3 regions of the Klebsiella electrica genome follow, and region 1 is predicted to be linked to each of the others. Evidence: predicted binding sites of a transcription regulator. Region 1 holds the regulator's gene; each other region holds the start of a gene.
What was found. The regulator PhoB, encoded in region 1, activates phosphate uptake and scavenging genes when phosphate is short. The targets are predictions, from matches to a motif close to CTGTCATAAAACTGNCNNAT.
Positions count from the first base shown of each region.

Region 2: kdgR (DNA-binding transcriptional regulator KdgR) is a predicted target of PhoB. The motif match lies at 6,790-6,809, and genes of this name have one in related genera.
Region 3: opgB (phosphatidylglycerol--membrane-oligosaccharide glycerophosphotransferase) is a predicted target of PhoB. The motif match lies at 5,409-5,428, and genes of this name have one in related genera.

Region 1 covers NZ_CP041247.1:4,121,565-4,131,532, forward strand. Annotated here, with positions in the region: partial or broken gene Electrica_RS19750 (fructose-bisphosphate aldolase) at 1-70, shown strand, start outside; partial or broken gene Electrica_RS19755 (amidohydrolase family protein) at 159-1,303, opposite strand; gene malZ (maltodextrin glucosidase) at 1,533-3,356, opposite strand; gene proY (proline-specific permease ProY) at 3,493-4,866, opposite strand; gene brnQ (branched-chain amino acid transporter carrier protein BrnQ) at 4,990-6,309, opposite strand; gene phoR (phosphate regulon sensor histidine kinase PhoR) at 6,725-8,020, opposite strand; gene phoB (phosphate response regulator transcription factor PhoB) at 8,042-8,731, opposite strand; gene sbcD (exonuclease subunit SbcD) at 8,941-9,968, shown strand, end outside.
Region 2 covers NZ_CP041247.1:1,985,621-1,995,588, reverse strand. Annotated here, with positions in the region: gene Electrica_RS09455 (DUF986 family protein) at 1-157, shown strand, start outside; gene mntP (manganese efflux pump MntP) at 575-1,141, shown strand; gene rlmA (23S rRNA (guanine(745)-N(1))-methyltransferase) at 1,145-1,939, opposite strand; gene ftsI (peptidoglycan glycosyltransferase FtsI) at 2,001-3,746, opposite strand; gene cspE (transcription antiterminator/RNA stability regulator CspE) at 3,938-4,147, opposite strand; gene Electrica_RS09430 (DUF2627 domain-containing protein) at 4,188-4,304, opposite strand; gene Electrica_RS09425 (YebO family protein) at 4,941-5,225, opposite strand; gene mgrB (PhoP/PhoQ regulator MgrB) at 5,300-5,443, opposite strand; gene Electrica_RS09415 (YobH family protein) at 5,603-5,842, shown strand; gene kdgR (DNA-binding transcriptional regulator KdgR) at 5,907-6,698, opposite strand; gene Electrica_RS09405 (MFS transporter) at 6,876-8,249, shown strand; gene htpX (protease HtpX) at 8,326-9,207, opposite strand; gene prc (carboxy terminal-processing peptidase) at 9,444-9,968, opposite strand, start outside.
Region 3 covers NZ_CP041247.1:4,540,218-4,550,185, reverse strand. Annotated here, with positions in the region: partial or broken gene Electrica_RS29390 (fumarylacetoacetate hydrolase family protein) at 1-708, opposite strand, end outside; gene hpaR (homoprotocatechuate degradation operon regulator HpaR) at 998-1,489, shown strand; gene Electrica_RS21715 (GNAT family N-acetyltransferase) at 1,617-2,150, opposite strand; gene Electrica_RS21710 (GNAT family N-acetyltransferase) at 2,183-3,016, shown strand; gene opgB (phosphatidylglycerol--membrane-oligosaccharide glycerophosphotransferase) at 3,058-5,349, opposite strand; gene Electrica_RS21700 (DUF2501 domain-containing protein) at 5,606-6,097, opposite strand; gene dnaC (DNA replication protein DnaC) at 6,163-6,900, opposite strand; gene dnaT (primosomal protein DnaT) at 6,903-7,442, opposite strand; gene Electrica_RS21685 (threonine/serine exporter) at 7,635-8,108, opposite strand; gene Electrica_RS21680 (threonine/serine exporter family protein) at 8,099-8,875, opposite strand; gene pobA (4-hydroxybenzoate 3-monooxygenase) at 9,162-9,968, shown strand, end outside.

The sequences.
Region 1 (9,968 bases):
AGGCTTGCTGCCCGTGCGCGAGATGGTCGCCCGCCGGATCCCGCTATTTGGCTCTCAGAACCGGGGCTAAGCCCGGCATATCGTTGATGCGTCATCAGATGGTCGCGCTACGCACTCCCCCGGAGTCTCGCCGGGGGAGTGCGCTAACCTGTCAGAGGCTAAAACGCGAAGCAGGAGCAGCCCATCACGCCCCGGAACGCCTGCTCGTCCGACACCGGCAGCGACGACTGACGGGCAATATCATGCTGATGACCGTGCACGCCGCAGCTGCCGCAGCACTGGTGCATCTGGGCTATCGCCCCGACTTTCGCCGCCGCAGTGTCCCCAGTCCCACCGGCACCTCCAGCGCCAGCATTTTCGCCACCGGTGGCGTATGCTTAAGCGCCTCTTTGCCATAGCGATCGACAAAATATTCGCCCTGGAAAGCCATTCGGTGCTGCACCGCGATACCGCCGCCGAGCGCCTTCACGCGCACAATATTCCGCTCGGTAATGGTCTCCGCATGGTCAAAGAACCAGTGCAGGCCGTTAAACGGAATATCGCGGTTCACCTTCTCAAAAACATCCAGCATCCGGCTGATGGATTCATCATAGGTGGCATGCAGGTGCTCATCTTCCATCCCTTCCGGCAGGTCAGGGCGCGATTGCAGGAAATCTTCAAAATCCGCCGCCGGGAAGACCAGCATTTCACCAGCGCCGTTGGCGCGGAAAAAGTCGGTCCCCTGCCCCGGTTTCAGCATATCGGTCCAGCGTTCGAAATCATCCAGCTCCTGTTTTGGCCGCTGGGTAAACAGGTTATAGGCAATACGCACGGTCATCTGCTGTTGCGCATGCAGCTGTTCAATAATTTCATAATCTTTCGGATAGTTCTGGAAACCACCCCCGGCATCAATCGCGCTGGTAAGGCCAAGCCGGTTCAGCTCACGCATAAACTGGCGCGTCGAATTGACCTGCTGCTCCAGCGGCAGTTTCGGCCCTTTCGCCAGGGTCGCGTAGAGGATCATCGCGTTAGGTTTAGCGATCAGCATCCCGGTGGGGTTACCGCGGCCATCGCGCACCCACTGCGGAGACGGCGTGCGATCGGCCTGATCTTTCAGCGTCCACAGCGCGTCCGCCAGCGACGGAACCCCCTCACAGCTCAGCTCGAGATTATAATTCAGCCCGCCGCGGATCAGGTGCAGGTGGGAATCGTTGAGACCGGGGATCACCATATGGCCTTGCAGATCGACTATCTGCGTCCCCTGGGCAGCAAAACTCATGATCCGATCGCTGCTGCCGGTAGCGAGGATCTTGCCGTAGGCGATCGGCCTCATTGAGCAACGCCGCAAAAGATCTGGAAAAACAGTCCGTACAGCTGGGAGCTGGCTGGAGCCAGGAAAGAGCTGACCGGCGCAGATATGATTCTCGGCGCCATCAACAAACCACCATCTACGCCCTACGGTCGTTGAATATCGCCTGGCGTAGCGATAACGACGGCCTCGCCCAGCGCTGGTGACGGGAGGCGATTCTCCACGACCCGTTTCTGAACCAGCTCTACGCCTGACGGCTAAACCAGACGCAGGCGGAAATAGCGGCCAGGCTCAGGACGCCATCATGCAACGCGCCGACGCCCTCTTTCACCTGCCACTCGCCAACGTCCAGCAGCGGCGAATCCTCGACAACCACTTCGCAGGCTTCGCCGCGGTTGATGGCGACCAGCACGCGAAGCTGCTTATACACGCGAACAAAGACCACCACGTTATCTTCGGCATAAATCACCTGGCAGCCGCCGTATCGCAATGCCTTACTGGCTTTGCGCAGCTTCGCCATTCGCTGATACAGCCCCAGCAGCGCGGTATCCTGCAGGGCGGGATCCCACGGGAAGGGTTTACGACAGAAGGGATCGTTGTTGCCATCGACGCCCACTTCATCGCCGTAGTAGATGCACGGTACGCCCGGCCAGCAAAACAGCCACACGACCGCCAGCGGCAGGCGGGCGATATCTTTGCCCAGCAGCGACTTAAAGCGTGCGGTATCGTGGCTGTCGAGCTGGTTAAACATCCGCAGCTGCTGTTGATGCGACAGCCCGGCGCGGTAGTTATCCATCCAGGCGACGCAGGTCTGCGCATCAATCTTCTGCGGGTCGTAAGAGATATCGGTATTAGCGAGGAACCCCCACAGCGGGAAGGTAAAACCGCGGTAGTTCATGGCGGCATCTTCAGCGTCCGCCTGGAGCCACTGGCGGGCGTCGCCAAAATGTTCGCCAAAGACAAAGGCGTCGGGCTGGGCCTGCTTCGCCGCCGCGGTAATACCGGCAATATGGCGCAGGTTGTTGCGCGCCCCGCCGCCTTCGCCCAGCATATGCACCACGTCCAGCCGCCAGCCGTCCATGCTCCACGGCGCCTTCAACCAGTGGCGGACAATGCTGTCTTCTCCGGCGTAGATTTCATTCACCAGGCTCGCGGACTGGTAATCCAGCTTAGGCAGACTGGCGTAGCCCAGCCAGCTATGCGCTTCACCTTCTGGCGAGAGGGTAAACCAGTCGCGCCACGGCGAATCGGCATGGTGACACGCCCCGCTGCTGCTGCGCTGGTGGCGGTCGAACCAGGCGTGCGAATCGCCGGTATGGTTAAACACGCCGTCGAGGATCAGACGCATCCCTTCCCGCTGCGTATTGTGGCGCAGACGCAGCAGCGCGCCATCGCCGCCGAATTGCGGATCGACGCGGCGGTAATCTTCGGTATCGTATTTATGCACGCTGGGGGCGACAAATACCGGGTTCAGATAGAGCGCGGTCACGCCAAGCTGTTTGAGATACGGCAGCTTCTCGCTGATCCCATCCAGGTCGCCGCCGTAGAATGTCGACCCGCCCGCTTCGCCGGTTAACGGCTCATCCCACGATTTCCGCACGATGTCGTGCCCGGCGGCGTGATGATAATAGACCCGATCCTGCTCCGCTTCTCGCGGCTCGCTGCGCGCAAAACGGTCAGGGAAAATTTGATAAAAGACCTGATCGGCCACCCACTGCGGGCCGCTATCCGGTAGATCGACGGCGAACTGTTCCAGTCGCGCCGGCGGGAAACGGTTAAAGCCCTGCGGCGTAAACCAGCGCTGACGATCGGCCCACAGCAGCTTAAAACTGTAGCGCCGACGCGGCTGACCGCCGGCAAGATTGAGTTCGCCCCGCCACGCCACAACGCCCGGATACGGCTCCTGGCGCAGTCGGCGCATCGGCAGCGAGAGCTCTTCATTGTCTTCTTCCGCACGCAACGTCACCCGCTGCGGCAGATTATCGCCGCTGAGCCATAAAGTGATAAAGAGTCGTTCCTGCTGCTCCTTGATAAACGGAGCCACAGGCAGGTGCCATGCCTTCAACATCGTCATTCCTCTCTCTTTAGAATGGGCACACCTTGCCACAGCCCACAGGCGTATGACTCATCATCACAGGAATTATTGGGGGAGGATAACGGGGGTGGAGAACGCGCCTGCCAAATCCGGCAGGCGCGGGGACACGTTACTGCGCCTGCGCCAGCTGACGGTCGCGGCGGGTTTTCAACTGCCAGCCAGCCAGCAGCAGCACAATCCAGGCGAAACCGACGTACAGCGAGATACGGGTATCCGGATGGTAGCCAATCAGCGCAATAATAAAGACGAGGAACACCAGGCCCACGGCGGTGGTGGTTATGCCGCCCGGCACTTTAAACTTCAGCGCTTTCGCCTCTTCCGGCGACAGACGACGGCGGAAAGCAATCTGCGACAGCAGGATCATTATCCACACCCAGACGGTGGCGAAAGTGGCCAGCGACGCAATCACCAGGAAGACGTTTTCCGGCATGATGTAGTTAAGATAGACCGCAAACAGCAGCGCAACGGTCATCACCATCACCGTCACCCACGGGATCCCGCGACGCGAGGTTTTGGCGAAAATCTTCGGCGCGCTGCCCTGCTCGGCCATCCCGTGCAGCATACGCCCGACGCCGAATACGTCGCTGTTAATCGCCGACAGCGAGGCGGTCAACACCACAAAGTTAAGGATACTGGCAGCAAACGCGATACCCATATGCTGGAAAGTCAGAACGAACGGGCTGCCGTCAGTACCCACCTGATTCCACGGATAAATGGACATAATCACGAACAGCGTGCCCACATAGAACACCAGGATGCGCATCGGAACCGAATTAATCGCGCGCGGAATGGATTTCTCCGGGTCTTTCGCCTCGCCGGCGGTGATGCCGATAATCTCTATCCCGCCGTAGGCGAACATCACCATCTGCAGCGACATGACCATTCCCAGCCAGCCGTTGCTGAAGAAGCCGCCATTGCTCCACAGATTATGGATGCCGGTAGGCTGCCCGCCGTTACCGATACCCCAGATAATGATGCCGAAACCGGCAATAATCATGATGATGATGGTGGCGACTTTAAAGAACGAGAACCAGAACTCCAGCTCGCCGAAGACCTTAACGCTCATCAGATTGACGGCGCAGATAACCAGCACCACGCTGAGCACCCAGATCCAGTGCGGGACCGTCGGAAACCAGACGCCCATATAAATCCCGAACGCCGTCACGTCGGCAATCGCCACAATCAGAATTTCAAAACAGTAGGTCCAGCCGGTGATATAGCCCGCCAGCGGGCCGAGATAATCCTGCGCATAGCGCGAAAATGAGCTGGCGGCAGGGTTATGTACCGACATTTCGCCCAGCGCGCGCATAATGATATACGCGGCCACCCCGCCGATAATATAGGCCAGCAGGACGCTCGGGCCGGCCATTTTAATGGCGTCGGCTGAACCATAGAACAGGCCGGTACCAATCGCGGATCCCAGCGCCATAAAGCGGATATGCCGGGTACTTAGCCCGCGCTTAAGTTTGTTACTACTTTCCATCGTATTCCATGCCGTTTTTCTCTTCAGGTCTTCAGCGGAGCAAGCCCTAAAAGAGGATTACCTGAAAAACAAAAAACCACGGGACCCAAAGCCCCGTGGCTTAACACTGATTAAAACCGCCGCTTAATGCGCGCTGGAGGTCACCTGCCGTCCTGCCGCGCGGTCCCAGATCGCCGCCAGAACCATCATCACCGCGGTAGGCATCAGCCAGGCCAGACCCTGTTCAGCCAGCGGCAGACGCGAGGTCCAGGCCGGTAACATGTCGGCGAACGCCGACGATTTAATGCCGTCGATGATACCAAACATCAGGCTGATAAACATGGCCGGCGCAATGACGCGGGACGAATTATGCCACCAGTTGCGGGTAAAGCTTAAGACCACCAGGGCGATACAAGGCGGATAGATAGCCGTCAATACCGGAATCGAAATCTGAATCAGATGGCTCAGACCGAGATTGGAGACCGCCATCGAGAAAATACCGAGGATAAACACCAGCGTACGATAGGATAACGGCAGGTACTGCGCAAAGAACTCTGCGCAAGCGCAGGTCAGGCCCACCGCGGTCACCAGACAAGCGATGAAAATCAGCGCCGCCAGCATAAAGCTCCCCGCGCCACCGAAGGTGTGCTGGACATAGGCATGCAGAATCGCCGCGCCGTTGGCGGATTGCTCCACCAGCGTTGCGCTATCAGACCCGAGGCGGAACAGCGCCAGATACAGCAGCGTCAGCCCCACACCGGCCATCAGCCCGGCCCAGACGGTGTAGCGAGTCAGCAGGCGCGCTTCACTTACGCCGCGGGAACGCGCGGCGTTAACAATGACGATACCGAAGACCATTGCGCCAAGCGTATCCATGGTCAGATAGCCGTTGACGAAGCCGTTAGAGAACGGCGCGGTGCGGTAAGCTTCCAGCGCATTGCTGATTGGGCCAGCCGGCCAGATCATTGCCGCCACGGACAAAATGATCAGGGCGATAATTTTCAACGGAGCAAGGAAATTGCCCACCGTATCCAGCAGTTTGCCCGGATAGAGCGAGACGAGGATCACCAGCGCGAAGTAGATCACGCTGTAAATCATCAGCGGCATCTCGCCATCGCCGGTCAGCGGGGCAATCCCGACTTCAAAAGAGACCGTTGCGGTACGCGGCGTCGCAAACAGCGGGCCAACGGCCAGATAGCAGACCACGGCCAGCAGGATGCCGGCCACTTTGCCGATCGGCGTACTCAGGCTTTCCACGCCACCGCCGACTTTCGCCAGCGCCACCACCGTCAGCACCGGTAAACCCACGGCGGTAATCAGAAAGCCAATAGCGGCGGTCCAGACGTGTTCACCAGCCTGTAAACCGACCATCGGAGGGAAGATAATGTTGCCTGCGCCAACGAACAACGCGAAGGTCATAAAGCCCAACGCGATAATGTCGCGAGATTTTAACTGATGGGTCATAAATTCATTACTGCCTGTGGATGTGGTGTTGTTAACAAACGGAAAAAAACCGTGTCTTCCCCTGAGGGAGGATACCGCGGTGGTTGCCGGAAAAATCAGCGGGATATGCTCCCGAATACGCGTGGGAAAGAATTGTTTTTTGAATTACCACGCAAAAACAGTCTGTCTGCGACAGCATGGGGGGCAATTTAAACGCTTATAACGTTTTAATGCAAGGCGGGATCGCAAAAGCAGATGATTATGCTAAGTCTACTTTAAGGAGTGGGATTATTGACCATATCATAGGAAAACCTCCGGCTAATCATGCGAACAAAAAAGCAGCGGACGTTCATTAATTACGCGGCTAAAAAGTGACGACAAACGAAAATGACCAGCCGAAGCTGGTCATTGGCAAGTCATGTTGACAACGGCGCGCTCAGGCGCTTTTTTTGGCAATTAAACGTTCCGGGAGTAAGAAGCTAAACCGCGTCCCCTGGCCTACCGTACTCTCAATTTCCAGGCGACTATCGTGATGATTCACCGCATGTTTCACGATGGCCAGCCCAAGGCCGCTGCCGCCGGTTTGCCGCGAACGCGCCTTATCCACGCGATAAAATCGCTCGGTCAGACGCGGAATATGCTCAGGCGCAATCCCCGGACCATTATCCTCAACGCTGAACAACGCGCCATGCGGCGCCCGCTGCCAACTGACGGTAATCTCCGTCCCCGCAGGCGTATGGTTGATCGCGTTATACACCAGATTGGACACCGCGCTGCGCAGCTGCTCTTCGTTACCCAGTACCAGCAACGTCTCATCGACGTGGAAGTGGATCGTCTGCTTCTGCTGGCTGAGCGTCTGCGCTTCTCGCTCCACCACCCGCAGCATCATCGGCACGTCGATTTTGTCATTCATGACCAGCGTCGGCGCCGCTTCAATCCGCGACAGCGTCAGCAGCTGTTTGACTAAACCCTCCATGCGCTGGGTTTGTTCGCGCATCGTATGCAGCGCTTTTTCGCGCGTCGTCCCTTCCAGCTCCTGCTCCTGCATCATCTCCAGATAACCCTGCAGCACCGTTAACGGCGTGCGCAGCTCGTGGCTGACGTTGGCAAAAAAGTTGCGCCGCGCGCCTTCCAGCTGATGCATCTGCGTCACATCGCGCGCCACCATCAGCCACTGTTTGTCGCTGTAGGACATCACGCGGATCTCCAGATGACGGGAAGTATTGAGGATCAGATTGAGCGGTTTTGAGAAATTCCTGTTTTTGAGGTAGTTAGCAAATTCAGGATAGCGCAGGAGATTGAGAATATTTTGGCCGCTGTCGTCCGGCCAGCGCAGATTCAGGATCTGCTGAGCCAGGCCATTACACCAGAAAATAGCCCCCTCTTCCGTCGTCAGCACCACCGCATCGGGCAAAGATTCCGCCCCGCTACGAAAGCGTTTGATCAGATTGCCCAGCTCGCGTCGGCGCTTTTTATTGCGCATCTGCATCTGGTGAAGGCCGTAGAGCAGCGGTTCCCAGCTGCCTCGCCCCGGCGGCGGCGTCATGCTACGGTCGACCCATAGCCACCATGAAAGACGTAATAAATTCCAGAAATGCCAGATGAGAAGTCCGGTGACTGCCGCCAGCAAAAACCACGGCAGATAACCCACTACCGCCCCGAGAATCAGGGCCGGGATACAACATAAGAAAAGCTCAAGCGCCAGCCTTTTCCATGACAGCCGTTCCAGCACGGTTCACACTCCTGTCGAGATTCAGAAACGGGCGGAGAAACGATATCCCGTGCCGCGGACCGTCTGTACCATCCGGTCATGTCCGCTATGTTCCAGCGCTTTGCGCAGACGACGAATATGCACATCCACCGTTCTGTCTTCTACATACACATTGGTCCCCCAGACGTGATTCAGCAGCTGTTCGCGGCTGTAGACGCGTTCCGGGTGAGTCATAAAGAAGTGTAATAATTTAAACTCCGTCGGCCCCATGTCCAGCGGACTTTCACCGGTCATCACGCGGTGGGAGGAAGGATCAAGGCTAAGCCCTTGCATTTCAATCACTTCTTCCACTGCCATCGGCGAAATACGGCGCATCACCGCTTTGATTCGCGCCACCAGCTCTTTCGGTGAAAAAGGCTTGGTGATGTAATCATCGGCGCCGGTTTCCAGACCACGCACGCGATCCTCTTCTTCGCCGCGCGCGGTGAGCATGACCACCGGAATATCGCGGGTCATCGCCTCACGCTTCAGCAGCTTGATAAACTGCAGACCCGATCCGCCCGGCAGCATCCAGTCGAGGAGAATCAAATCAGGCCAGGGTTCATTGAGTTGACTCACCGCACTGTCATAATCTTCCGCCTCGACGGGCTGAAAGCCGTTTTGCTCCAGAACAAAGCAGACCATTTCGCGGATCGGAGCTTCATCTTCAACGACCAGAATTCTTCTCGCCATTATTTACCCTGTATTTTTTAGCCATCAGTATAGAGTGCGGCGCCATTATGCGTCAGTTTTGTGACAGATTTATGAAGAAAATGACCGTCATATGATAGCGGATTTTGAATAATGACAAGGAGTAACAATCGATCCTGCCGGTGTTTAGAGGGCAACCTGCGGGATGACAGGTATATAATGCGCCAATGCTTTTTCGCCAGGGAATACTTATGCGCATCATCCACACCTCTGACTGGCATCTTGGCCAGAACTTTTACAGCAAGAGTCGCGCCGCCGAACACTCGGCCTTTCTCGACTGGCTGTTGACCAGCGCGCAGGCGCACGAGGTCGATGCCATTATTGTCGCCGGCGACATCTTTGATACCGGCTCGCCGCCAAGCTACGCCCGCGAGCTGTATAACCGCTTTGTGGTTCAGCTACAGCAGACCGGCTGCCAGCTGGTGGTACTGGCGGGCAACCACGATTCGGTGGCGACGCTGAATGAATCCCGCGATATTCTGGCCTTTCTGAAAACCACGGTGGTGGCCAGCGCCGGCCATGCCCCCTTTATTCTGCCGCAGCGCGACGGCACGCCCGGCGCCATATTTTGCCCGGTCCCCTTCCTGCGCCCGCGTGAGCTGGTCACCAGCCAGGCCGGCCACTCCAGCGGCGAAAAGCAGCAACTGCTGTTAAGCGCCATCAGCGACTATTATCAGCAGCAGTATGAAGCGGCCTGCGCCCTGCGCGGCGATCGTCCGCTGCCGATCGTCGCCAGCGGCCACCTGACCACCGTCGGCGCCAGCAAAAGCGATGCGGTGCGCGATATCTACATCGGCACGCTGGAGGCGTTTCCCGCCAGCCATTTCCCGCCCGTTGATTATATTGCCCTCGGCCATATTCACCGGGCGCAGAAAATCGGCGGCAGCGAACATATTCGCTACAGCGGCTCGCCTATCGCCCTCAGCTTTGACGAGACGGGAAAAAGCAAAAGCGTCAATCTGGTGACCTTCAGCGACGGGCATCTGAGCGAGGTCCATCCTCTGACGGTGCCGGTAACGCAGCCGCTGGCGGTGCTGAAAGGCGATTTCGCCAGCATCAGCGAACAGCTCACCCAGTGGCGGGATGCGCCGCAAGAGCCGGTCGTCTGGCTGGACATCGAAATTACCAGTGACGAATATCTCCATGATATTCAGCGCAAAATTCAGGCTCAGACCGAAGATCTGCCGGTGGAAGTGCTGCTGGTTCGCCGTAGCCGCGC
Region 2 (9,968 bases), 2.1 Mb from region 1:
CGCCAATATCTGGATTGAATATAAGCGAATTAAAGCAATGAATTTATCGGAAGATGGCGTACTGGTGATGCAATTAGAACAACGGCGCTTGCTTATTCGTGTACAAAACATCGACGACCTGGAAAAGATATACAAACTTCTCGTTTCAACTCAGTAAGTTATAAATATAGCCAGCGCTATATTTCAGCGATTTCTGGCAGATGGATATATAGCCGTGGCTATATTCCGTCTGCGCACTTCACTTATATTTATTAACGAATTATTCACGCATAAAACCAAATGAAAATCGTTATCATTTGGTTATTGAAATAAATAAATCCTGTTATTGTTTTATATTCTGAAAATATGTTAAGGTTGCGCCCGTCGTTGGGGAGTAGCCGGTTTCCTGCCTGCCAGGAAATGTACGTGTCAACATACTCGTTGCAAAACGTGGCACGTACGGGTTGAAGAAGGTATTCAATCAGGCGAGACCATAGACACATTACCGCTATACGCAACACCCGGCTCGTGGGCTGCGTATATCTACTGGGGGCGGTGATGTGTCATATGGATTTTCCCCGGTCAGGACGCAATCATGAACATCTCCGCTACCATTCTTCTTGCCTTTGGCATGTCCATGGACGCCTTCGCGGCCTCTATCGGTAAAGGCGCTACCTTACACAAACCTAAGTTCTCCGAAGCGCTGCGCACCGGGTTAATTTTTGGCGCCATCGAAACGCTCACCCCGCTTGTCGGCTGGGGAATGGGGATGCTCGCCAGCCAGTTCGTGCTGGAGTGGAATCACTGGATCGCGTTCGTGCTGCTGGTCTTTCTCGGCGGACGTATGGTCATTGAAGGTTTTCGCGCAACCGAAGATGAAGCAAGTGAAGCGCCTCGCCGCCATGGTTTCTGGCTGCTGGTCACCACCGCCTTCGCCACCAGTCTCGATGCGATGGCCGTCGGCGTCGGCCTGGCGTTCCTGCAGGTGAACATTATCGCCACCGCGCTGGCTATCGGCTGCGCGACGCTGGTGATGTCGACGCTGGGGATTATGGTCGGGCGATTTATCGGCCCGCTGCTGGGCAAACGGGCCGAAATTCTTGGGGGTATTGTCCTGATAGGTATCGGCGCCCAGATTCTCTGGAGCCATTTCGCCGGCTAATTCTCAGGCCTCACGCTGCCAGCAGTGGATCATAAAATCGGTCTGGCAGCGGAAAGTCGCCTGCGCGCGCAGCGTTTCACGCACCGCTGGCTTCGCCCGCCACGCGAATGGCGTCATCTGCAACAACGCTTCCGCCTCGGACCCGGTCAGCTGCATCGGATAGGCCAGCTGCTGCTGCTGGTTTAATGTAAAACCGGCCATCTGTTCATGATTTTGCTCATGCAGACGCACCTCGTCATAAATCAACCCTTTCAGCTCCAGCAAATGACGCGGTCCCGGCGTGGCGGTAATGACCCAGCCGCCGGGCCTGACCACCCGCGCCAGCTCCTGCGCGTTACAAGGGGCGTAGATTCGGACCACCGCATCAAGGCTGGCATCTTCGAACGGCAGACGCTGGCTCGATGCGACGCAAAAATTGACCTGCGGATAGCGTCTGGCCGCCGCGCGAATAGCCGACTTTGAGACATCCAGCCCCCAGCAATGAGCGGCGATGGCGGCAAACGCGTGGGTGTAATACCCTTCCCCGCAGCCGATATCGAGCAGACGCTCAGGCGCGGCGACGCAGAGAAAGTCGCGGATCGCGTCACGCAGAGGCTGATAGTGGCCCGCATCGAGAAATGCCCGCCGCGCCTGCATCATCTCCGCGCTATCGCCCGGATCGCGAGACCGCTTAAACTGCACCGGCAGTAAATTGACATACCCCTCTTTCGCCAGATCGAACTGGTGCCGCTGCGGGCAGATATAGCTGTTATCGCGGCGGGAAAGCGGCGCGTGGCAAAGTGGGCAACTGTATGACATGACAACTCCGGTGTCGCTGAAAGGGCGAAAGTGTAGCGCTATTCGCCCTTTCAGACCACTGTTACAGCGCCGGCGGCGCGGCATCACCGTTATGCATCACAATCAGATTTTCCGAGCCTTGCGGCATACCGTCCGGCAGCACATTTTCCAGCCGCAGCACATCGCCCATGATCTGGCTAAAGACCGGTGCGGAAACCGCCCCGCCATAATAGGCACCATTGCTGGGATCGTTAATCACCACCACCAGCGCAAATTGCGGACGGCTGGCGGGCGCCACGCCTGCGGTATACGCCACATATTTATCGATATATTTACCGTCGGGACCGATTTTTTTCGCGGTCCCGGTTTTCACCGCAATGCGATAATCGCGCACCGCCGCCTTGGTGCCGCCGCCGCCCGGCAGCGCCACGCTCTCCATCATATGCTCCACTTCATGCACGATGCTTTCCGGCATCACCTGCGTCCCGATGACCGGCGGATCGATGCGGGTAATCGAGAGCGGTCGCTCAATACCGAAACCGCCGATAGTGGCATAAACGTGTGCCAGCTGCAGCGGGGTCACCATCAGGCCATAGCCGAAGGAAAAGGTCGCGCGGTCCAGCTGGCCCCAATAGCGCCGTTGCGGCATCAGCCCGGCGCTTTCGCCGGTCAGCCCCAGCCCGGTCGGGTCGCCAAAGCCAAACGCTTTATAGGTATCGATCAGGTGTTGCACGGGCATAGCCAGCGACAGATGCGACACGCCGATATCGCTGGATTTTTGCAAAATACCGGTCAACGACAGTTCGGGATAATAGCCAACATCGCGAATACGGTGACCATCAAGCACAAAGGGGTGGGTATCCACTACGCTGTCCGGCTGCACAATCCCCTGCTGTAGCGCCGTCATCACCACCAGCGGTTTGACCGTCGAGCCCGGCTCAAAGGTATCGCTGATGGCGCGATTGCGAAAATCATCCAGTTTGGCGTCGTCACGGTTATTGGGATTGAAGTCCGGATAGCTGGCCATCGCCATGATCTCGCCGGTATCAATCTTAACCAGTACCGCTGCCCCCGATTCCGCCTTATTCCAGTTTACGGCGTTATCCAGCGCATCTTCGGTGACCGTCTGCAGGCGCTCATCGATACTCAGCTGAATATTATGCGCAGGCACTGCCGGCATCTCGGTGATATTTTCGATCACGTGACCATGACGATCTTTACGCACCAGCCGGCGCCCCGGCTTTCCGGTGAGCTGAGCATTAAAGCTTTTTTCAATCCCTTCAATGCCCTGGTTATCGATATTGGTAAATCCCAACAGGTTAGCCGCCACGTGCCCGGCAGGGTAAAAGCGGCGCGACTCATCACGCAGGTTAATCCCCGGCAGGTGCAGCTTGTCGATCCATTCGGCCTGTTCCGGGTTAACCTGGCGGGCCAGATAGATAAACCGCATATGCGGATGGCTCTCAACGCGTTTGGCCAGATCGCTCAGATTGAGGTGCAGCGCCTCCGCCATCCCCTGCCAGCGCGGGCCATAGCCGACGCCGCCCTTTTGCATAATGGTTTGCGGGTCGGCCCAGATGGCGCTCACCGGCACGCTAACCGCCAGCGGGCGGTTCTCACGATCGCTGATGGTTCCACGCTGCACATCGATGGGTTCTTCGCGCAACGAGCGCATATCTTCTTGTTTGACAAGGTTATCTGGAGAAATTATTTGTAGCCAGGCCACCCGCCCCAACAGTATTCCGAGACAACCGAGAATCGCCACGCACAACAGCCCAAAACGAAGAGGGGTGAAATGAGCAACTGACTTATTTTTGTACTTTAGCACCGTAGCTCCAGCATTATATTGCAACCCTCTGATTTAACAGAAAATCAGCACAACAGAATGCGAAACTATGCGAATAAGGATGTTGTTTTGCAACAAAGCGCGACGGAAGGGGAAAAATGGACATATTTTGCAATAAAGACTAAAAAGCCCCGCAGAGGCGAGGCTTTTCTTACAAGATGAGTGGTCTTGAATCAGATAGCAGTAACGTTAACTGCAGCCGGACCTTTCTGGCCGTCCTGAATTTCGAACTCAACGTTCTGGCCTTCAGCCAGAGTTTTGAAGCCATTACCCTGGATAGCGGAGAAGTGTACGAACACGTCTTTGCTGCCATCAGCCGGAGTAATGAAACCAAAACCTTTAGACTCGTTGAACCACTTAACTTGACCTTTAATCTTTGCCATTTGCAAAATTCCTTAGACTGTTTTCTTCGCCCACAGGCGCTTACATAGATAAAACTGACACGTTACTGCATGAGGCACTAATATAAGGTTCGGCAGAGAAGCGGTATTCAACGACAACGTGTTTACTCAGGACTTCTTTACTGAAAATGCCACACATAAACAGAACTGTACCTCGTTTAACCCGAAAGGTGTTATCACATACAACGTAAATAATGGCAAGCCATTTTTAAACGTGTCTCGATCCTTCGCACAAATTATAAGGGAATCATTTGATCACCTGCACATTTATGCGTCTTTACCGCCGAGGGCTACCCTTGCCGCTGCCACGGGATTCGCTCTATCGCCAACCCTATGGTTGCAACTTTTTTTACCCTAGCTCAACAACTTCGCTTCGTCCAGACAACGGGCTATTCTGCCAGCGCATTTCAGCAGCCAGGGTCAGGGCCGGTGCATAATGATGCGTATAAAAGGTCATATCTATAGTCGAAATTTCGCTTAAATTCTGCGGAGGTAGAGATATAAAATTGTCACACGATTACGTTATAAATATTATTTATATTACAATTCAAACATGAAGCATTCATGACGATATTTTTTCATCAGACAATTAAAACAGATTGTTATTATTTAATTTGAATAACTAAAAAATCAATGGCGTCAATAGCCAGAATTGGGAGCAGGGACACATTCAGCGTGCGAGGAAGTGTAACAAAACGATCGGAAAGGATAAGAAAAAGTTATAGAGCCCCATTGATCCAGGTGCACACCGAGGCGGTGCACACCTGTCAGTCAGTTACCGTTCGGCGACGAGACGGATAAAGTCGTCATCGTCTTTCTCTCCCGCCGAAGTCTTAGTAACCTCTTCTTTCTCAGGCTCATTGGCTTCACAGAGACGGCGCAGCAGCGCATTTTGCCGCTTTTGCTGGTCCAGTAACGCCTGCAGCAGTTCAATCTGCGCGTTGGTGCGCGAGCTTGCGCGATTAACAAAAAACCATAACAACAAACCGACAAGCAGCAGCACGACGGACAGTGCCAGCGATGCCAGATTTAAGAACCCAGGATTCAGTAACTCACTCATTTCACCACCTCAAAGAGAAGGCGTACATTCTACCACTCGCGCAGCAGAAGGAAATCGGTCGTCAGAAAAATGTCTTACCAGGGGATAAACTTGTTGATTGTGCAGATGCCGCTGAAAAACTGTACATCTTGATCGCACATTACGTTAAGCATCTGAGTCCACAGCAACAAACAGCCCGCTATGATGACTATCAGCAAAACCCAGCGTAATTTTTTCACTCCATTCTCCGCATCAGTATCAGATGGTTCCAGGATAACATGAGCATCTTAAACCGTGGCTAACTGTAATACGAAAGACAAGTTTAGGAATCATAGACTTGTTTCAAGACGTGTAGCTGGCAAAATAAACTCAGGGATAACGCAAACTATGAGGCAACAATGCGATTAATCATTCGTTCCATTGTCGTACTGGCTATTGTATGGATTGGGATATTATTGAGCGGCTATGGCATTCTGATTGGCAGCAATGAGAACGCTGCGGGGCTGGGGCTTCAGTGTAAATATCTGACGGCTCGCGGCACCAGTACCGCACAATATGTTCATTCTGATAGCGGTATTATCGGTGTTACCGACTGCCCGATTTTACGTAAAAGCGAAACCGTTATCGATAAAGGTTGATGCATAAACGCGATAGCGGGAAACGCATCCCCGCTGTCGCTCAACCGACCAGACCGCCATTCGGTCAGAATGGATAGTCGTTATACCCCATCTGCTCAGAAATCTTACGCGCCGCCGTGTGCAACATTGCCACGTATTCACTCAGACGCTCTTCGGAGAAACGCAGCGTCGGGAAGGAGATGCTCAGGCCCGCAATCACTACGCCAAAGCGGTCGAAAACCGGTACGCCGATGCAGCGCAGCCCTTCTTCCTGCTCTTCATTATCTTCGCCGTAGCCCTGCTGACGAACCTGATCCAGAACGCCCAGCAGCGCTTGCGTACTGGTAATGGTCCTCTCGGTGCTACGTTTGTATTCCACGCCTTCAAGAATCTGCTCAACTTCAGCGCGATCGCGCCACGCCAGCAGCACCTTACCAATAGCGGTGCTGTACAGCGGGTTACGGCGGCCAATGCGTGAGTACATCCGCAGGTTGTACATGGAGTCGATTTTGTGGATATAGACGATGCTGTCTTCATCCAGCGCCCCCAGGTGGATCGTCTCTTTGGTCAGCCGCGAAAGCTCGCGCATCTGGATGTCGGCGCTGCGGACCAGATCGACATTCTGTAGCGCACGCGCGCCCAGTTCGAACAGCTTGAGCGTCAGCGAGTATTTCTCAGATTCGCCTTCCTGCGCCACATAGCCCAGCGATTTCATGGTTTGCAAAAAGCGATAAACGGTGCTTTTTGACATCATGACGCGCTGGGACAGTTCGGTAATGCCAATTTCACGCTCTTCGCCAAGCGCCTGCAGAATGCCAAAAACCTTCAATACCGAAGAGACAGAATCTGGCTGTTTATCCAAATCTGCAACTGCCATTTATCACCTCATCGTAACTGTTTTATAAAAATCAGAACCGGTTTTTATTATAAATTCGCATCGCGCCCCTCGCAATCGTTCTTCTGCTCATTCGTTACAAATCTGCGACATACAGCTGAATAATCAATGCTAAAATCATTACTCAGAGAATAATTACCATCAAGAAGCATATTCAACATGGATAAAAATATTTCCGATGGCCTGCCTTTGCCGCAGCGCTACGGCGCAATGCTGACCATCGTTTTAGGGCTGGCCATGGCGGTGCTCGACGGCGCAATAGCCAACGTGGCTCTGCCGACTATCGCCACCGATTTAAACGCTTCACCGGCGGCGTCAATCTGGATTGTCAACGCCTACCAGATAGCCATCGTCATTGCCCTTCTGCCGCTCTCTTTTCTCGGTGATATGTTCGGCTATCGACGTATTTATAAAATCGGCCTTGCGCTGTTTACTCTCACTTCGCTCGCCTGCGCGCTTTCCCATAGTCTACAGATGCTGACGCTGGCCCGCGTCGCGCAGGGCCTTGGCGGCGCCGCGCTGATGAGCGTCAATACGGCGCTGATCCGGCTGATTTTCCCACAGCGTTTTCTGGGGCGCGGCATGGGGATTAACTCCTTTGTGGTGGCAGTTTCATCAGCCGCCGGTCCCACCATTGCGGCGGCGATTCTCTCGGTCGCCTCCTGGCAATGGCTGTTTTTTATTAATATCCCACTCGGGATTGTGTCGCTTATCCTCGCCCTGCGTTACCTGCCGGCGAACGTTGGCCGGAGTAAAATCACTCGCTTCGATCTCCCCAGCGCCATCATGAATGCGCTGACGTTTGGCCTGTTGATCACCGCTCTCGGCGGTTTTGCCCAGGGCCAGTCGGGACGGGTCGTGCTTGCGGAAGTGGTCGCGATGCTGGTCATCGGTTTTTTCTTTGTGCGCCGCCAGCTGCAGATGCCGGTCCCGCTGTTGCCGATTGATCTGCTGCGCATCCCGCTGTTTTCCCTTTCTATCTGCACCTCCATTTGCTCATTCTGCGCGCAAATGCTGGCGCTGGTTTCTCTGCCCTTCTTCCTGCAATCGATGATGGGCCGCAGCGAAGTCGAAACCGGCTTGCTGCTGACGCCATGGCCTCTGGCTACTATGGTGATGGCGCCGCTGGCGGGTTATATGATTGAGAAAGTGCACGCGGGATTACTGGGGGCCATCGGCCTGCTGGTGATGGCCTGCGGTCTGTTTGGCCTCGCGCTGTTGCCCGCGTCGCCCTCCGATCTGGATATTATCTGGCGCATGGCGCTGTGCGGCGCCGGTTTTGGCCTGTTCCAGTCGCCGAACAACCATACCATCATCTCTTCCGCCCCGGGCCATCGCAGCGGCGGTGCCAGCGGAATGCTGGGGACCGCGCGTCTGCTTGGTCAAAGTACCGGCGCAGCGCTGGTTGCCCTGCTGCTTAACCTGCAGGGCAACAGCGGCACCCACAGCGCCCTGCTGCTGGCCGGTGGACTGGCGGTGATTGCCGCCGCCGTCAGCGGGCTCCGCGTGACTCAGCCTCGACCGGTACAGTAGCCGCTCTCGCCACGCTGCGGCCATAAAAAAATCCGCTGCCCGAAGGTCGCGGATTTTTTATCTACTCTGCCACACGTTACTTCAGGTATTCACCGCTGCGCAGCGCTTCAATACGTTTATCCAGCGGCGGGTGCGTCATGAACAGTTCACTCATCGACTTCGCCTTGCCGTTAATGCAGAACGCCATCATGCTGCTGGCTTCCTGCGGCTCGTAGCTGGTTTTCAGGCGCTGCAGCGCGGCAATCATTTTCTCACGGCCAACCAGTCTGGCAGACCCGGCATCGGCGTGGAATTCACGGTAGCGCGAGAACCACATGGTAATAATGCTGGCCAGAATACCGAACACCAGTTCCAGCACGGTCGCTACGGCAAAGTAAATCAGCGGGTTGCCATTGCTGCTTTCACTGTCATCCCGGTTTCCGCCCAAAAAGCCGGCGGCAATCTGCGCGATAACACGCGAGATAAAGATAACGAAGGTGTTCACTACCCCCTGAATCAGCGTCATCGTGACCATGTCGCCGTTGGCGATGTGGCTGATTTCGTGGGCGATGACCGCTTCAGCTTCGTCACGACTCATGTTTTGCAACAGCCCGGTGCTTACGGCGACCAGAGAAGCATCGCGGCGTGCGCCGGTGGCAAACGCGTTGATATCCGGCGCGTGGTAGATAGCAACCTGCGGCATGCCGATACCCGCCTGCTGCGCCTGCTGCGCGACGGTGTTCATCAGCCAGCGTTCTGTTTCATTGCGCGGCTGCTCAATGACTTCCCCACCTACGGATTTCAGCGCCATCCATTTCGACATCATCAGCGAAACGATCGAACCACCAAAACCAAAAAGCAGCGCCATGATCAGTAACCCGGTCATGCTGCTTGACTGAATTCCCGTCAGGCTTAACACCAGCCCGAATACCACCATCACTGCCAGGTTGGTCAACAGGAAAAGCGCGATTCGCATCATAATTTTCTTTTAACCTCGATTTAACAAAACGCACTATGCGATTACCCATATCGTATGGGTAGAACGTTAATTTTCAACGATCAGGCCCCGCTAAGTCACGAGAAAAACACAACTTTACATTTTGTCACATCGAACTGACATCCACATAAGTTGTTGACATTTTGTATGTATCAGAGAGGTCGTTCTGGCGGGTGACGGAAAGAAAAACGGGCACAATGATTGTGCCCGTTGGGTGCTTATTTGCTGACCGGCGGTTCTACCGCGGGCATCTCTTTCTCAAGATGCGCGAGGTCGACCGCAATGCGGACCGTCTCATCAAGATACGGATCCGGCTCCTGGTAGTCCTTCGGCAGATCGTCCAGTTTCTTCAGCAGCGGCTTACCTTCGCGTTTCAGGCGGTCGTTAATCCGTGCCAGGCGCGTCGCATCGTCTTCTTCGTTCTCTTTCTCACGCTGAGCGTAGTTGAGAGAAACAATATAACGCTTATCTTTCATTGCGTTATAGCGAGCGATGTCCTTCATGATGTACTGGAACTCAGGATCTTTGGCGATCCGCGCCTCGTGCAGCTTCAGCAACTGCGGATTAAACGGCTGTAAATCACCAGATTTCACGTAGGTCGCCGCATTGACGCTATCCCACGGCAGCGCGTTATCTTCATACTGCTCGCCGGTCTCACGCTCTTCGCTACCGGTCGGCATCATGATGTCCGGCGTGACGCCCTTGCGCTGAGTACTACCGCCGTTGATGCGATAGAATTTCTG
Region 3 (9,968 bases), 420 kb from region 1:
CGGTGAGGCGAACCTGGTCGCGTTCGTCGACCTGTACGTCGTAGCGGACGCCTTGCCATTCAATACGTGCCTGTTTCATGCCAGCTCTCCTTCTGCAACAACCGGGTTTTCCAGCGCCGGGAAACCTTCGGCGAGGATCCGCACGCGATCGCCGGGTTGCAGCGTGACGCGAGCGTGAGGGGTGCCGATCAGAATGGCATCGCCGGGATTCAGGGTGGCAAATTCGCTCAGCGCGCTTAACAGTTCGGCGGCATTGCGCTGGAGATCGCCGGTATTCCAGCTGTCGGCTTCGCGGCCGTTGATTTCAGTGATGATGGTCAGATTGTCCACGCTATGCACCGGGGCGAGAGCGCCGACGGGGCAGAAGCCATCGCGGCATTTGGCCTTAATCGCCGGGCGGTAGAAGCTCTCTTCCGGCAGGCTGACGTCATTGGCCAGCGCATAGCCGGCGATAAAAGAGGCGGCGTTGTCAGCGGAAACCTTACGTGCGGTTTTGCCGACAATCAGCGCGACGGTTGCGCCGCTTTGTACGCTTTCGCCCTGCGGGTAGGGAATCGCCTCGCCCGCACCGATAACGGTATTGCGGGGTTTGATAAACCAGACCGCGGTCTTCGGCGGCGTTTTGTAAGGGGCCTGTTGGAACGCGTCGCGCCAGGCGTCAAGCTGGCTGCGATGGTTGAGCGCAACGGCGAAGATGGTACCTTTCATTCACCACTCCTCTGGTACTGATGTCGGATGCTAAGGGATATTCATTAATATGTTAATGATCATCTTTTATTCTTTGTGGCGGGGTTTGGCAAACAGAAGTGAATGTTTTGTGATCTGATTAACAATAAATTTACAGTGTAAATATTTATGTGTTATTAATCAGTGTATTAATGTTTTTTATTGTTCCGGCTGGTACTTTTCAGGTGCAGAAACCGGTTGCGTCATGGCAGGATAGGCGCTAATTATTAACTTATTAATAAACATAAGAGTGCGATGTCGAGGGTATGTGATGCATGATTCGTTAACCATTGCGTTGTTACAGGCGCGGGAAGTGGCGATGGGCCATTTCCGGCCGATCGTTAAACGCCATAATCTCACCGAGCAGCAGTGGCGCATTGTGCGCATTCTCGCGGAAAATCCGTCGATGGATTTTCACGATCTGGCGTTCCGCGCCTGCATCCTGCGCCCCAGTCTGACCGGTATTTTGACCCGTATGGAGCGCGATGGTCTGGTGTTGCGCCTCAAGCCGGTCAACGATCAGCGCAAGCTGTATATTTCGCTGACGTCGGCGGGCTATACGCTGTATCAAAGCGCGCAGGCGCAGGTGGAAGAGGCGTATCGCCTGATTGAAGCGCAGTTCACCAGCGAAAAGATGCAGCAGTTGACCGCGCTGCTGGAAGAGTTTATCGCGCTCGGCAACCGTCAGGACGCCGGGCGCAGTAATGACAGTGATGAGGAAGAGTCGATCGGCGCGTCGTCCGGGTATGGGCCGGCGCGATAAGCGTTACGGTTCTGGCGGGAGGTAGGCCCCCGGTGGCGCTACGCTTAGCGGGGCTACGGGAGAGCGGGTTTTCGTCGATAAGGCGTCAGCCGCTATCCTGCTTATCGCAGCCCTGACAGGAGACGGTTTACAGCGTCAGGCGCATGGCGCAGCGCGTTTCTGGCGCCAGTCCGTGGGCAGTTTCCTGCTGTCGCTTCGCCGCCAGACCTGCTGGCAGCGCTTGTTCATTGAGCATACGAAACCCCAGGCGGCTGTAAAACGGCGCATTCCAGGGGACATCGCGGAAGGTGGTGAGGGTCACCGCCGGATACGCCGCACGGCGGGCATGGTCAATGATCTTCGCCATCATCGCCCGGCCGATGCCCTGGCCTTGCCACGTCTGGTGAACGGAAATCTCGACGATAAACAGCGCGTCATCCAGCGCTTCGGTCAGCAGGAAGCCGGCGAGCTGTCCGTCGGCGACGGCGACCAGACTGTGGCCATCCTCAACAGAGAGGCGATGTTGCCGGAGGTCGATCGTCGGACTTTCTGCCAGCCAGGCGAGGTGCGGAATGAGGCGAAACGCCTGGGCCGCCGAGCGTTCGATTGCGGGCAAACCGGGGATATCGCTCTGCGTGGCCAGGCGAAAAGTCGTTGCGGCGGTTATAGTGTTATTTTTCATCGCTTCAGCATAGCAATCTTCGGGAGAAATGCATGGCATTGATAGCCGTCTCCGCCATCAGTTTTAGCAGCGAGCAGTTAAGCTCGATTCTCAACGACTGTTTTGAAGATTATCTGGTGCCGGTTTCGCTGCCGGTGGCGGCGTTCGTTCAGCGCTTTGGCTCTGAAGGACTGAGCCTGCTCGACTCCTGCGTCTGGCTTGACGGCGAGACGCCAGCGGCCATCGCCATCGTGGCCCGGCGTGGCGATGAGGCGAGGCTGGCGGCCTTTGCGGTGCGTCCGGCCTGGCGTGGAAAAGGCACCGGCCGTCGGCTGATGATCCCGCTCATGGCCTCGTTACGGGAACAGGGCGTGCGGCGGATGTGGCTGGAGGTGATCCGCGAAAACTATGCCGCGGTGGCGTTGTACCAGTCTTTAGGCTTTGTAGTACATCATGGGCTGTGCGGATTTGTCAGTAGCCGGGCAGAGGATGCCGCGGCGGCGTTGGAAGAGAGCGATGTGCTGCCTCTGTTGCGCAGGTCCGCAGCGGAGGTAAACGGTCGTCTGCCGTGGCTGATGGACCCGCTCACCTTCGCCACTCTGCCCTGCCGGGCGCTTACGCTGAACCAGCAGGTTTTTGCGGTGCTGGCAACCTTAACCTCCACGCCGCAGCTACAGTTTTTGTGGGTTGAGCCCTCCGTCCGCGGCCGCGGGCTGGCGCATGAGATGCTGAGGGCGCTGGCCCGCCAGTTCCCTGGCCTGAGTACTTCGGTGATCATTCCCGAATCATTTACGCCGCTGTTTAGCGCGGCGGGGTATGCGACCCTGATGCTGAAACAGTATGAGATGTGCGTGGAGTTCAGCCGCTTACCACCTGCCGAATGCTAGCGGATACGCCCCGGCTCAGGCCATGCGCCGGGGCAGCAGCGTTAACCGTCGCTTTTTACCACTTTCAGATCCACCATGCCGATGCCCAGCTGGCGCGGCGCGTGGCCAAGGATATTCCCTTCGTTGGTGGACTGCGGATCCGGCGGAACGATAATCAACGTATCGCTGCGCGCCGGGTTATCGAAATGCAGCGTGGTGGTGGAGACCTCGTTGGCCAGGGTGAGAATGTGCTCACTGTCGCCCACGCGAACCGGGATCGGTTTATTGGCGTTCGGCCCGTAGGCTTTGGCGGTAATCACCAGATCGAATTTTTCCGGTAGCGGTTCTTTATATTCAATCTTCACCTCGCTGCCGAGCTGGGCGTTGGACCAGCGGCCCCACGATTCCGGGCGCGAGATCCCGCTGAACTGCCTGACCTCTTCCGGCGCACCGGCAACGTTGAAGACGAAGCTGTCGGCTTTGTAACGAATATCGTTATCGACGATCTTCAGGGTATCGACGTTGCCTTTGTAGCGCTGCATATCGATAACGGTATCTTTAAACGCCGTTTTTCCCTGCCACCTGGGCTTATCAACATGTTGCACCTTTTGTTCGCCGCCGAGCTGGCCCTGGGAAACGCACCAGTCGGTGGAGAGCGCCAGCTCAGTGGACCACAGCTGGCCCATTTTGTAGCAGCGATCGATCCACACGAAGTTGTCCCGTGGGGCAAAATCGGCCAGCTGGAAGCGCAGCGGGGCGGAATATTCGCTCTCCGGCAGCGGCTCAACGCGTTTATCGGATACCCGCAGCAGCAGGGGTAAGCGGAAATGGCTGCCGGAGAAGGCGATGGTGTTCTTCTGGCTGTCGATGGTGAAGTTTTTCATCTCTTTCGGGAAGTTCCACAGGCGGATGATATCCGGTTTCCACGCCAGCACTTTCTCTTTCATATTCATGAAAATACCGGACAGCGATTGCCCGGAGAGGCTGCTGCGTCCCAGACCGATAAAGTTATCGCCGCCAAGGATGTCCAGCACCGTGGCGCCGTTGTCCATGGTATTGCGCTTCACGGCCAGCGTCTCCTGCTGCGGCTGGTCGCCGCGCAGGATAAAGAACAGGTTGCTGCGATCCTGCTTGTTGAGATAATCCCAGGCGGTGTTTTTCATCGCCAGATGGTCGGAAGAGACCACGATGACCGTATTTTTGAAATACGGCGATGCTTTGATTTTCTCAATTAATGCCGCGATATGCTCCTGACTACAGGTGACCGCGCTAAAAGAGAGGTTCTTTTTCCCGTCGATATCATAGCTTTTACGCTGGCAGGTACGGGAGATAAAGCCGTCAGGATGGTGGGTGTCGACCGTCAGCGCAAAGAGCGAAAAGCGTTTACCGGATTGAGAAAGCGCTACGAATTTTTTCCAGGTTTCATCCAGAACCGTGTCGTCGTAGAAGCCCCAGTCATTGCGGTAAGCGGGGTCGGCGACCGTGGTTTTCAGCTCTTCAGCGCCGTACAGGTAGTCAAAACCGTGTGATTTCAGAAACACATCTTTGCCAGCGAAACGCAGGTTGGCGCCCTGCACGAAATAGTTTTCATAGCCGGAATTTTTCAGAATATCGCCGAGACAGATATTCTGCGGGAAGAAACTGGAGACCGAGGCGGAGGCGTTGCCTTCAAACGGCGCAAACAGCGGAATGCCGCACTGGGAAGCCACCATGCCGGCGATGGTGTAATCGGTACCCGGCAGCTGGGCGGTATGGCTGAAATCGAGGCCTTCGTTTTTCAGTTTGCCGAGTTCAGGCGTCAGGTCGGGAAAGGCATTGTTATCGAACCAGGTGCGTTCAAGGCTTTCCCCGTAGATATAGACCAGGTTCAGCTTCGGGTGCGGAATGCTCTTCGCCGGTTCTTTGTAGTAGGCGATAAAATCGGGATCGCCATCGCGGGACTGCGATTTGACCAGCTCGCTGATTTGACGAAACGCCGGGCTGGCATCGACGGAGGCCAGCGCCAGAACCAGCGCCAGCAGGCTGTAGCCGAAGTGATGAGGATGGTGGCGACGACGGCGCAGCACCCATCCCAGCGCGCTGAATACGGTCGCCAGCGCTGCCACCAGCCCGATGCCGGGAAGAATATATTTACTGACGCCAGCCCCGGTCAGGCTGTTGGTCAGCGTGTAGAGGACCGCGTCGTTAATTCCGTCCCCGGTGAAGTAGTCGCTGGCATAGAGGGTAATATTAAGAACCACAAACAGCCCCAGTACCGTTAACGTGGCGGCAAACCACCAGGTATTACGACCGGCTTTTAAGGCATAAATCACCACCGAGGTGAGGAACAAGGCGATGGATAACAACTCTGACACAATTCATCCTCATTAGCGCCAGTTGACCGCTGGCAGGATAGACTATTTTTCACGCTACACTGTAATTGCAGTGTCATATAGCTGCAATTGTAGAGTCATTAAACTGTGCAGTAGTTCAGAATTGGTTTAGAAATCGTCATTTTTGAGTAGTATCACATCGCTGAACAACGCGGATCGTGCGGTGAAAAATGACGAAAATCATGGCTGGAACCGCGTTGAACGCGCTAAGGCGTTAAACGCGGCATCAGTGAGAGAATCAGGAGAGGAAGTTAAGGCCCTGTTTTAAGACCAGATCGCAGGCTTTGGTTTTCACTTTCTCCGCCAGCGGGCTGCTGCCGAGGGTGTTGAGGTTCAGCTGCTGACCGCTATTATTGCTCAGAAGGCCCTGCAACCCTTCCAGATAGCTGGTGTCCTCTTTTTGTTTTTCCGGGGTGCTGAGGCCGAGTTTATCCAGAACCTGATTTTTGACGTTTTCCGTGTTGGTGACCGAGGCCAGCTTTTGTTTGGCGCAGTAGGACATAATCCCGGCGGCATTGTTCATGCTGCTGGCGCTCAGGGACTGAGTGCCGCCGTTCAGCAGGCCGGTCAGTGAAGACATCGACAGGGCGCCGCTTTCATGAGAGCCGCTCTGGCTAAGCTGGCTGGCGGCGCTGGACAGGGAGTCCTGCCAGGAGGCAGCGTGGGCGCCGGCGGCAAAAAAAATGCCGGCAATCAAGGTGGTACGGAATAAGCGTTTTGCAGATTTCATCGGTGTACTCATCATGGTTACTTACGCATTTCTGCAGTATAACCCCGGCTGGGTTCGGAAATATCTCAATACTCTTTGCCGGTGACCCGATGACGATAGCTATCCCAGTTGAAGATAACCCACAGGCTGTTGCCAAGACGCATACGATCCATGACGCGCTCGCCGAGCAGCTTGTTCATCTCGTCCATGTTGCTGTTAGTCAGCATCCCGGTCGGGCGCTTTGAGGAGGAGCGGCGATCGACTATCTGGTTGATGATCACTTTCTCGTAGCGTGACTCCGTCTGCATCCCGATCTCATCGATCACCAGCAGATCGACCTTGCTCAGATCGTTAATGAGCTGTTCTTCGCTGGTTTCCCGATTGCCAAAGGTCTCTTTCATCGCCGACATAATATCGGCGACGGTGATGATCAATACCGATTTCCCGCGGAGCAGCAGCTCGTTGCAAATGGCGGCAGCCAGGTGGTTTTTGCCGGTGCCGGGTTTGCCGGAAAAGATAAAACTGGCGATGTTGCCATCAAACTCTTCAACGTACTGGCGCGCCCTGGACAGCGCGTTCATCTGGCCTTCACACTCGACCCGGTAATTTTCAAATGAACAGTTCTGATGCAGCGGACGGATGCCGGAGCGGTTAAACGTTCGCTGCATTTTCATGGCGCGGTTTTCGCGCTCCAGCGCTTCAGAACGCAATTTGCCCTGCTCTTTTTGCCAGGCCAGCAGCTCTTCGCCGGTTTTAAACGCCGGTTCGACATGGGCTGGCATCATTTTTTGCAGACGCTTCATCAGGTCGCCAACGTTTTTCATGCTCATCCTCTGAAACCTCGTGGAATATGGCTATCCGGTTCGCTGACCGTATTCACATCGCGCCGCGGCTGGCCGCCGTTGCTGGCCCGGCCGATCTGTACGCTGCGCGCCAGCTTTTGCTGCCATTGCACATGATGAAAGACTTTGCCTTCCGCCTGCCAGTAGGCGACAAATGCCGCCAGCTCTTCCGGCGTCACCGGCTGGCTGAGGGCGATGCCCCACAGCGCGGCCATGCGCTGGAAATCAGCGTCCGGCTGCCAGTCGGCATACATGGCGAATTTCCCCACGGGGATAGCGGTTGGCGCTGCGCTGGGTTCGTCGAAAAACTGCGTATCGAGCGTAACATCGCTGCCGGGGCGAGCCAGTTTTGCTTCCAGTTCAAGCAACTGCGCCAGACGTTCCGGCGTGAGCGCGTAGAACGCTGGGGCGTTGTTGGCAAAAACGGCAACCGCGCCGCCGGCCGATTTGGCGAGAACGGCCGCGTGGTCCTGAATAAAATCATCCAGGCCGCTAAAATCGGTGGTTAATATTCGCGAAGACATAACACTATCTCAATTCTGAACAACTATAGAGAGGGGTCACCGCCCCCGGATACCTGTCGTCTTTCAGGCGCTTTTGTGCTGACTGAGGGCGTTCATCCGACCCGCTGGCATCAGCGCAGCGTCTCGGGCTGTCGCAGTCAAGCAAACTGAAATCCATTGGCTATAGTAGCACAGCGTCCGGCCAAATCCCTGCTATACCCGCGGGCGCTTACGGTACAGCCAGAGACCCGGAATGGAAAGACCGATAGAGAGGGCGCCAACGATGGAGGAGGCCTTGAGAAAATTACTCAGCAGCATGATCATCATCTCTTCCGAGTAGCCGAAATGGCTGATTTTTACCGCCGAGATCATCGCCGTATAGGCGGAAATACCGGGGAACATCGGGATCACGGCCGCGACGGTGAAAATTTTGGGATGCGCCAGATACCAGCGGGACCATTGAATACCAATACAGCCAACCAGCAGAGCGGCGAGGAACGTCGCCCATTCAATATTGAACCCTGCGCTCATCATCACCATACGCGAACCGTGGCCGATTGCGCCCAGCAGCGCACACCAGCGCAGCGCGCGCTGCGGTACGTTAAACACCATGGCGAACCCGGCGGCCGGAATGGCCGACAGCGCCATATCCTGAAGCAGAGCGAACAGATACGAGATTATGCCCATCCGCGTAGCCCCCACATGGTCATTGCCATCACCACGCCAATGCAGGTGGCCAGCGTCAGCAGGCTGGCCAGCGCCCAGCGCGCCAGGCCGGTATTGATATGCCCCTTGAACATATCCGCAACGGCGTTAATCAGAGGGAAGCCGGGAACCAGCAGCAGCACGCTGGCGGCCATCGCCACCGTTGAGGTGTGGGTAAAGGCGGGAAGGCGCAGCATCAGCCCGGAGATGGTGGTGGCGACAAAGGCGGTGAGACAGAAGTTAATCTGCGGATGCATCGAGCGATGGGTCAGGAGCTGGCGAATATACATGGCGATAGTGCTGGCGCAGAAGGTGACCAGCGCCCCGTCCCAGCCGCCCTGGTTGAGCTTGCAGAAACAGGCGCAGGAGAGTCCCACCATCAGAACGACCAGCCAGCGCGGATAGCGCAGCGGCTTAATCTGCGTAAAGCGCTTCTCCACATCTTTATAATCCAGCAGCTTATGCTCGGCCATAATCACAATATGCTGCACTTCCGTCACCACGTGCATGTTGATGCCGCGATCGACGTTTTTACGCGTAGAAGTCAGGCATTCGCCGTCTTTAATCGTCGTGAGCACGATCGCATTCGAGGAGATAGCGCTTTCAACGCTGTCCATGCCGAGCGCCCGCCCCAGACGCGTCGAGAGCTCCTCAACCAGCGCGCTCTCTGCGCCATGCTGTAACAAGAAAAGTCCACACTGAATACATAGTCGCGTAATTGTGCGCTGCACTGCCCGATCTGTTTGCATAAGTACCCGCTGTTCGTTACATCCGATGCCGTCGTGTCTGTTGCTACTTTAACCTGAACTCGCGCTTTCTCTGAGGGGGAGCGGATCAAACAATATGCAAAAAGTCGCCGCGGGCGGCCGGAACAGAATTTGAACTCCGCCACACTTTCTAAAAACTGTTGGAAAGTGCATTTTTTATACGGATTTTTGCCTTCTTTTTCCCGTCCGGGTTATCAAAAATGCAGGAGAGTACTTTTATTAAACAAAAAATAAACAAATAATTAACCATCGAGCGTGAGGCAATCCTATGAAAACACAGGTCGCGATTATCGGAGCTGGCCCTTCCGGGCTGCTGCTGGGGCAACTGTTGCATCGTGCCGGGATCAACACCGTTATTCTCGAACGGCAAACGCCGGAATATGTGCTGGGGCGCATTCGGGCGGGGATTCTGGAAAGCGGTACCGTCGAACTACTGCGGGAAGCGGGAGCTGCGCAGCGCATGGATGTGGAGGGGCTGGTGCATCATGGGGTTGAGTTTTTATTTGAGGGGCAGCGGGTACCGGTTGCGCTGACGGAGTTGACCGGCGGAAAAAGCGTGATGGTATACGGTCAGACCGAGGTCACCCGGGATTTAATGGCGGCCCGTGCTGAATGCGGAGCGCCGGCTATTTATGGCGTCAGCGACGTGATGATTCATGATGCGAAGAGCGACCGGCCGTCAGTCTCCTTTGTCAGCGGTGGGGAAACCTGCCGTCTGGAATGTGATTTTATCGCCGGTTGCGATGGTTTTCATGGTGTCTCGCGACAAAGCATCCCGCGCGACATTCTTAAAGAGTATGAAAGCGTCTGGCCGTTTGGCTGGCTGGGGCTGTTGTCGGACACGCCGCCGGTCAACCCGGAGCTGATTTATGCTCACCATGAGCGGGGATTTGTTTTATGTAGTCAGCGCTCACTAACAAGAAGTCGCTACTATTTGCAGGTCCCGCTGAGCGAAAAGGTTGAGGCATGGTCGGACGAACGCTTCTGGGATGAGCTGAAGCGCCGCCTGCCGGATGAGCTCTCTGGCAAGTTAGTGACTGGTCACTCACTTGAGAAAAGCATTGCGCCGCTGCGC